DNA from 2 places in the Thermosporothrix sp. COM3 genome. Region 1 is predicted to be linked to the other one. Evidence: riboswitches for the same ligand, from Rfam matches in the RefSeq annotation. Region 1 holds a riboswitch; the other holds the start of a gene.

The links. A riboswitch is a leader RNA that binds a small molecule or an ion and turns the genes downstream of it on or off. The one in region 1 is predicted to bind thiamine pyrophosphate.
Region 2: linked by a shared signal. The riboswitch ahead of KTH_RS19095 (ABC transporter ATP-binding protein) and the one ahead of thiD (bifunctional hydroxymethylpyrimidine kinase/phosphomethylpyrimidine kinase) in region 1 are both predicted to bind thiamine pyrophosphate.

What each region holds. Positions count from the first base shown of each region.
Region 1 covers NZ_AP019376.1:1,012,709-1,017,136, forward strand. The annotation lists gene thiE (thiamine phosphate synthase) at 1-529, opposite strand, end outside; gene thiM (hydroxyethylthiazole kinase) at 526-1,341, opposite strand; gene thiD (bifunctional hydroxymethylpyrimidine kinase/phosphomethylpyrimidine kinase) at 1,348-2,181, opposite strand; TPP riboswitch at 2,257-2,372, opposite strand; gene KTH_RS04370 (carboxymuconolactone decarboxylase family protein) at 2,473-2,937, opposite strand; gene KTH_RS04375 (VOC family protein) at 3,107-3,520, shown strand; gene KTH_RS04380 (ABC transporter permease family protein) at 3,891-4,428, opposite strand, start outside.
Region 2 covers NZ_AP019376.1:4,496,269-4,500,696, forward strand. The annotation lists gene KTH_RS19090 (ABC transporter permease) at 1-585, opposite strand, end outside; gene KTH_RS19095 (ABC transporter ATP-binding protein) at 582-1,355, opposite strand; TPP riboswitch at 1,433-1,538, opposite strand; gene KTH_RS19100 (HAMP domain-containing sensor histidine kinase) at 1,633-3,072, opposite strand; gene KTH_RS19105 (response regulator) at 3,030-3,749, opposite strand; gene KTH_RS19110 (ABC transporter permease) at 3,824-4,428, opposite strand, start outside.

The DNA of each region.
Region 1 (4,428 bases):
GCGCATTGGTTGCGGTCAATCCGCCGATGGCGACAAGTGGTGTCGGGAAGCGGGCCGCGAGCGTCGAAATCAGCTTCGCACCGATCGCTGGACCGGCATCCAGCTTACCGCGTGTCGCAAAGATCGGCCCCACTCCCAGGTAATCGGCCCCATCTTTGATCGCGCCAAGCGCCTCATCCAGAGTGCCGGCCGATACTCCCAGAATGCGCTGAGGGCCCAGAATCTGCCTGGCGAGCGGCGCGGGCATATCGTCCTGCCCGACATGCGCCCCATCAGCATCGACGGCGACAGCGACATCAACGCGATCATTGACAATCAGCAAAGCATTATAGGCGCGGGTCAACTCGCGTAAGGCCTGCCCCTGTTCGATCAGCTCGCGGGTTGAAGCGAGTTTGTCACGTAACTGTATCACGGTCGCGCCGCCTTCCAGAGCCGCCCGAGCGACCGACACCGTGTCGCGTCCTCGTGACCATTCGCGATCGGTGAGCACATGCAGCGTCAACCGATGTGCAAGTGCTGCTCTATTCATGATGCAAAGCTCACTTTCTGGGCCTGTAAGAGTGCCTCTGGTTCCAGCGCAGCGACCGCATCAAAGAGATGAGCGCGGAATGTTCCCGGGCCAGCGGCGGTGCTTGCAGCCTGCTCGCCTGCGACCCCCATCACGAGCAGCCCCGCTATTGCTGCCTGCCAGGCGTCTCGTTCCACGGCCAGGAATGCGCCGATCACGGTGGTTGCCATGCAGCCGCTTCCCGTAATCGAGGCAAGCAGCGGGTGGCCGTTCCCGACGGTGGCGAGCCGTTCGCCATTGCTGATGACATCCTGCGCGCCTGTGATCGCGACGGTACAGCCAAACATGCGCGCTGCCTGCTGGACCAGCACGGAACGCTCGACGGCCACCGAAATCGATTCAACGCCCCGGGTCTCGCTCTCCACACCGATGAGCGTGCCGATCTCCGCCGCGTTGCCACGGAGAACGGTAATTTTGAGCTCCGAGAGCAGCCGGAGAGCGCTTTCCGTTCGCAGGCGCGTCGCCCCGGCTCCCACAGGATCCAGAATGATGGGGATATCAAGCGCGTTGGCGCGTTTCCCGGCACGGAGCATCGCTTCGATCTGGGCGGGAACGAGCGTTCCAATGTTCAGGACCAGCGCCCCGGCCTGCGAGACCATTTCTTCAACTTCTTCAATCGCATGGGCCATGACTGGTAGCGCCCCCAGAGCGAGAGTCATGTTCGCTGTATCGTTCATCACCACCTGATTGGTGATATGGTGCAGCAGCGGCTTCTGCGCGCGGATTCGCGGGAGCAGGTGTACAAGTTGTTGAATGGATGTATCTTTGTGCATACGTTGTTATTCCCCGATTCGGCTGACGGCGGTTGAGAGTACGGCGGGAAGGGCCGGGGCGTGAAGCCAGAAATGATTGACCGGTCCATGCCCGTGACCGATTCCCGGCGCATGACGCAACGCTTCGGTGATATACTGCTTGGCTGCATAGACGGCGTCGTACACCGAAGAACCGCGAGCAAGGAAGGCCGCAATTGCTGCCGAGAAAGTGCAGCCCGTTCCGTGAGTGTGTGGCGTGTCGATGCGTTCGGCGCGAAACTCGGAGAAGTGGCTTCCATCAAAGTAGATATCAATCGGATCGCCGAGCGCGTGTCCCCCTTTGACGACCACATGGCGCGGCCCCTGATCGTGGATGATGCGCGCTGCTTCACGCATCTCTTCCAGCGAGGTGATGCGCTTGCCGATCAGCGTTTCGGCCTCAGGCAGGTTGGGGGTGACGACTTCTGCCAGCGGCAGCAGGACCGAACGCAACGTCGATACCGCTTCATCCTGCAACAGCGGATCCCCTCCTTTTGCGCGCATTACCGGATCGATCACAAGACGCAGGTTCCACTTGCGCACGCTGGCTGCAACGGCCTCGATCAGCGGGGAGCTGGCAAGCATGCCCGTTTTGGCGCTGTCGGTTCCGATATCCTCCATGATAGCGTCTATTTGTTCTGTCACCAACGTCGTGGGCATTTCCAGCACATCGCGAACCCCGAGCGTGTTCTGAACGGTGATGGCTGTAATGGCGGAGGTCCCATAGACATCAAGCGCGGCAAATGTTTTCAGATCTGCCTGAATGCCTGCCCCGGCTCCTGAGTCGGAACCGGCGATTGTCATGGCGCGAGGTTGTTTCATGGTTTTTGTTCCTCTCGGTGTGCGGGCTGCTATGGGAACAAAAAAAGACACTGGCAAAGGGCCAGCGTCTTGCTGTTGTTCTGTACGAAAGAATCCCTTCGCTGGCATTATCCAGAGCAGGTTATATCGGTCGGTGGCGAGAATGGGCCACCCTCTCAGCCTGGCTTTCCCAAGCTCCCGCAATCTCTTTTGCAAAAGAACGATCTATCTTCAGTTGTTTATAACATAGGGAAATAGCGGCGTCAAGTCACTCGGGTAAGCCGAGCCATATCACGCCGCGCGTGAAGCCCGCTAATGAGAAGATTGTGCGGGCTGATAGTCTCCGGCAGGAGTGCGAAAACTGACATTGAGGCGATTCCAGACGTTGATGGCTGAGATCGCTACAGTGAGGTTGACAAGCTCCTCATCCGTAAAATGCTGCTTCACACGCTCATAGACGTCGTCGGGGACATGAGTTTCGGAGACCAGCGTGACGGCTTCGGTCCACTCAAGGGCGGCGCGCTCTCGATCGGTGAAGCAGGTGGCCTCGTGCCAGGCGGAGACCAGGTACAGCCGCTGCTCGGTTTCGCCGGCGGCGCGGGCATCTTTGGTGTGCATATCAACACAATAGGCGCAACCATTGATCTGTGAGGCACGCAACCTGACCAGTTCAAGCAGCGAGCGCTCAAGGCCACTCTCTCTGACATATTTCTCTAACTGGAAAACAGCGCGGTATGCTGCGGGAGCGACTTTCGTGATTTGAATACGTGCGTTCATGGATATCTCCTTTTTCTTTTTGTTCTTTCTGGATAGTATGATCATACCATTCTCGGACAAAATGTGTCAAGGATATATTTTGTCCGGGATATGATGAAAAAGCGCAAGATTCGAGAAGTCCCGGGCACGATAGTGTGCTAGCATGGGGGAAAGAAAAGGAGGAGTCAGTATGGAACCAGGTCTTACATCTGTTATGCTGCTGGTGCAGGATATGCCGCGTGTCCGGGCATTTTATACTGAGTTGCTGGGCCTCGTGGTGGTGCCTGAATTCTCTTCGCCAACCGGGGAATTTGTCTTTCTGCATTCAAAGGCCAGCCGCTTCAATCTCATGTTGCAAGATATCAAAGTGGGAACCTATGGTGCCTCTACAGAACGTGGAGGTGTGCTGATCGGCTTTATGGTGGAGGATGCAGCCGCTGTCTATCAGGAATGGCAGACAAAGGGCGTTGAGTTTGTGAGCGGTATTACCGATGTTGGTGCGGGCCGCTCGTTTGTTGTACGCGACCCCGATGGGAACTACCTGAACATCTACGATCTCTATCCCGAGGTTCGGAAAATGCAGGAAGCTGCTCAATTGATCTAGCCTCTCTGCTTCAGCGTACCGGGGTGGCGGGCTGAAGCCCTTCCCTCTATCGTCTCCTTTGTCTTTCAAGCCTCATATTGTATCTGCTGGACAGCAGAGCGCATGTTACGATGCAAAGCTGTCGGCCCGCTCTGGCTGCTCAGAGCAATATGGGCTGGAGCGGGTGAAGCTCGCCCCCTCTCTTTCAGATCACGAAGCAATCAACAGCTCGCGTGGAAGAAGCGGGCGCTGAAGACCGGCCCGATCTGCTTTTCTGATCGTTTATGCAGGCATGAAGCGCCAGAGAGGAGAGCGAGGGGCCAGACTCCCCTCACCCTCCTGAAAAGGGAGACAGAAATGCAATAAAGGATAGTAGTCTTTGTTGCTCTGCTCACATCTGTGAATTTTGTGAATTGGGCTCAGCATTGACTGTGATGGTTGGTCGCTGATGCGGGTAGGGCTGCGGCGAATAAGCCAGAGTTTTCCCCTGTAATGCAATTAAAAGGTTATCGAGCAGTGTTTGCGTCATTGGTAGCAGAATTTGCTTTTGCTGTCTATTGTTCGAATCTTGCAGAAAATGTAACAAGGCTTGAATGGCCTGTTCAACGCGATGGAACTCTTTTTCTGCCAGAGCGGCACGCTGATAGCGAACCAGCAGCGTGTTCAAGGCGCGTGCAACCTGCCAGAGCTCGTGGCCCTGACTCAGTGGAGCACGGGCGTTCAGGTTGCCGTTCGCGATCTCGATATGCGTTTTCAAGATTAATTGCACGCCCTGCTCCAGCTCAACAGCCTTCTCGGCGATGGTTCGTTGCAGGGAGGTGATCATTTCGGTGCGGTCAGCACGGGCCAGAGCACGTGTCACGTTATGCGACCAGACATAGGCCACACCGGCGACAATGAATTGTGTGCCGATCGGCTGAATGAGCATT
Region 2 (4,428 bases), 3.5 Mb from region 1:
GCCGACAATCGCTCCAGTCACGCTGTAGGTCGCGGCAATCCGGAGCCCGGAAAAGAAGGCGGGCAGCGCCGCGGGCAAACGCACCATCCAGAGAATTTGCCAGTTTGAGGCCCGCATGCTTTGAAGCAGTCGGATCAGGTCAGGGTCCACGCTGAGCAGCGCATCCGCACAGGCAACGGTTATCGGGAAAAAGCAGTACAGTGTGACCAGTACAATCTTCGGCTGGATATCATAGCCAAACCAGATCAACAACAGAGGCGCAAGCGCGACCAGAGGCACTGTCTGCGAAACAACCAGCAACGGATAGAGCGCCTGACGCACTAGCGACGATAACCCGAGCGCCAGCGCCAGCAGCAAGCCTAACACCGTAGCGACCACTATGCCCAGGAGCGTTTCAAGCAACGTCTGCACTGTCTCGGCAAAGAGAGCATCACTTCGATCTACCAGAGCCTGTACCACAGCTAACGGAGACGGCAACACAGACTGAGTGACTATCCCCGAGCGCACATAGACTTCCCAGAGCGCCAGCAGCGCCAGGGCGACGACAAATGCAGGGCCAAAAGCGGCAATACGACGTAGTTTCATACTGGCTGCTCCTTCAGCAAGAGTGAAAGCAACTCCCGTTCAAGCTGTAAGGCTCGTGCCTCCGCCAGATGTTCCTGGCGGCGCGGGCGCGGCAAATCAACGTCCACCACGCGCAAAATCCGCGCAGGCCGCGCGCTGAGCACATAAATGCGGTCAGATAACAGGAGCGCCTCACGCACATCATGGGTGATGAAGAGCACGCTTGACTGGAAACTCTGCCACAGATCGAGCAGCCACATCTGCAAAGAGAGACGCGTCAGGGCATCGAGTGCTCCTAACGGTTCATCCAGCAGCAGGAACGAACGGTTAAACAGCACCGTTCGGAGCAGGGCCACCCGCTGCTTCATGCCACCAGAAAGCGTGGCGGGATACTGCTGTGCGAATTCCGCCAGCCCGAAGCGCTTCATCAGTTCACGCGCTTCCTCCCGGGCCTGCTGGCGAGCCTCACGTCGCACCTCGGGCCCAAGCAGGATATTCTCCTCGACGGTGCGCCAGGGCAACAGCAACGGCTGCTGAAGCATATAGCCGCTTCGTCCGGCACGTGGGCTCTCGGCGTCACCATCGATCGCCACCGTTCCAGAAGAAGGCACATCCAACCCGGCAATGATATTGAACAGCGTGCTTTTTCCGCAGCCACTGGGCCCGATCAGAGTCACAAATGCGCCCTTCCTGACATCCATATCAATTGAGCTCAGCACTTCTACCGTTCGCTTCCCGGAACGAAAGCTCCTGGTCACTCCTCGAAGCGAGAGTTTATAGCCTGGATTCATTGTTTTTCTACAGCTCTTTTCGGGAGATACAAAGGCATGGGGAAAGAATGCAGCAGAAACGAGAATGAGGTAGAGAAAAAGAAGAACTGCCGCTTCCCTCCGCTGGCACTACCCAGATCAGGTTCGTAGGGTCGGGGCCGCTTCCGGCCACCTCTCAGCCTATAGGCTCCCCTAGCAGCGCAATCATGCCCGGCCATCATACGGCCAAACACAATAAATTCACCTCAAGTATATCATAGATAGCAGATATATCAATATAGACAGCCAGTGACGCGCCTCACTGCAATGGCAGCCAGAATGATACCTCACAACCACCTTCGGGACGATTGCGGGCCATAATCTGCCCCCCATGCTTTTCAATCAGCACTCTGCAAACATAGAGACCGAGACCAACCGTTTTCTTCTTGCCTTGCTTCGGCCTGCGAGATCGCGTGTAGTACTTGTCGAAGATAAAAGGAAGTTCCTGCGGGTCAATCCCGCTCCCGGTATCGTGCAGGCTGATACTGAGCACACCAACATTCCAGGCACAGGAAAGCGTGATCTCGCCTCCCTTCGGGGTAAAGCGCAGGGCATTTTCAAACAGGTTATCCAGTACCCGTTCAATCTGCGAGAAATCAAGCAGCGCCTCTTCTGACTCCGCGACACGATAGAGTTCATACCGAAAGCGAATCTCCTGTTCAGCCGCCGCCAGCTCATAATTCTGGGCCTTACGTCGCAGTTCATCGCCCAGATGGACCGCCTGCATCTGAAGCGAGAATTCTGCCTGTTCCAGCGAGGAGATCAGCAAGATCTCTTCCAGGAGACGACCAATGCGCTGCGCGTTCGTTTCCAGCACCGGAAGATAGCGCTCAAGGCGCTCTGCTCGCTTGGCGGGCTGGGCCCGCTGTAGTCCCTCAATATGCCCCTGGATCACGGTCACAGGTGTACGCAGGTCATGCGAGAGAGCGGCCACAAGCTCGCGCATCTGCTCTTCTTTATCCCACTCGCGCAACAGCGAGGATTGTAAGGCCGTACGCAGATCATTGACCGCCCGGCAGAGATCGCCGAGTACATCAGGCTGGTCATAATGGATCGTAAAATCCAGGTCGTGCTGTTTAATCTTCTCGACCGCCCCCATCAGTTCTTCAACCGGCTGGTTCAGCTTTTTGCCCAGACGCGAGGCAAAGATTAGAACAACGACAAACAGCACAACAGGCGGCTCAAGCAGCAACAGCCCCAGAATAAAAGCCCAGGAAATCGACGCCTGTGGAGGAAGGGCGCTGGCAGGATAGGTCAACAGGAGATAGCCATAGACACGGGTATCAGAAACCAGAGGCACGGTATTAACATAGTGGTCATTCTTGAGCAAAATAGTCTGATTCAGCCGCTGAAGCAACAGCGCGGGAGAGGGCAGAGGTGAAAAAGTCTGCCTGTTCCCGGCAAGCGGTTTTCCCTGCGGATCGAGTACCAGATACTCTAAAGCAGGTACAGCTCGCACACGTCGCTCCCAGTCCTGCATGAATCGATTGTCTCGCTCCACAAGCAGTGCCGCATGCTCGCTCCCGAACTGTGCCAGCCGGCCGGCCTCGCCGCTTACCTGAGTCATGCCGAATGGACGCAACAAGAAAGCAGCAAGGCACATTTCCAGAAACACAATAGCTGGAATAGCGATCGCAAGCAGCAAAAACAGATATTTCAGAAAGAGGCGTCGGAAGCCTTCGCTATGGCTTGGTCCCATTTATACCCTACTCCCCAGACCGTCTTGATATATTCGGTATGCGGATCTGCAAGCGCCAGCTTCCGCCGAACTCGCTTGATGTGCTCGGTCACGGTCTCCGAGTAGCTATTCGCATCGTCGCCCCAAACCCGCTCGTAGATTGTCTCGCGCGAAAACACCTGCCGCGGGTGCAACGCCAGCAAGCGAACAATCTCAAATTCTTTGCGCGACAGGGCAAGGAGCTGTTCGCGGTAGCGCACCTCGTAGGTATCGAGGTGAATCGAGAGCGCACCACAAACCAGCCGTACCATCTGGCGCTTTTGCTTGCGCAGCCTGTTCTCGCGGCGGAGATGCGCCCGTACCCGGGCAACCAGTTCCCGAATACTGAACGGCTTCATAATATAATCATCGCCACCGACACTCAATCCCTGGATCCGGTCGGACTCTCCCTGTCTGGCACTGACAAAGAGAATCGGGATATCCAGCTCATCACGCAAAACCTGGCACACACTGAAGCCATCGAGATGCGGCAACATAATGTCCAGCAGCACCAGATCGATGATTTCCACCCGAGCCAGTTCAATAGCCCGGGCTCCATCGTGTGCAATCAGCACCGTAAAGCCTTCGTCCTCAAGGGCATCCTGGACGAACTGTGTAATCTCATCATCATCATCTACAAGCAGAATTTTCCCCTGCAACGTCGCATCATCAAGCATACACAGCAGCTCCTTCCCTGAAAATGGTCGCATATCTGAATCGTACAATGTCCCGTCTACCACTCGCGTCGCCTGAACCAGCGTATACTTACCCACAACACCGTGACCGTCAGAACAACGGTCGCAACCACAGGGAACAGCAACTGTGGCCAGTTCGTGGAGAGCGCGTGCGCCATCATCGGGAAGCGGAAAGGCCACGCCCAGGGAACATACATCCATACCGCATCACCCATTGACGTTGTCCCAAGCAGCGTCCCCACCAGCATGCCGATCCCACCAAGCCCGATGGTCCAACCGAACCCTTTCGCCGTCGCAAGCCATGTGTAAAGCAACAGCATCGGCATCACAAAGAGCGTGGTAGCCAGCGGCGCACCGAGCAAGCTCCCCCAGAGAATCTCGCCCTCAGCATGGAGCAGGAGCCCCGTGATCAGAATCAAGACACTGAACCAGAGCGCATGAAGTAACAAGAGCACAAGCAGCGTCAGATATTTCGCGCCTAGCTGTATCCCCGGCTCAACAGGACGCGCAAGGAGCGCTCGCCAGTTCTGCCCATCCATGTTCGCAGCCAGCGCTGCCTGAAGTGCCGTACCGCCAGCACTCCAGAACACCAGCCAGATGAGAAACGTTTCCTGAAGATTATCCCAGGTCATCCGGTGTGTCG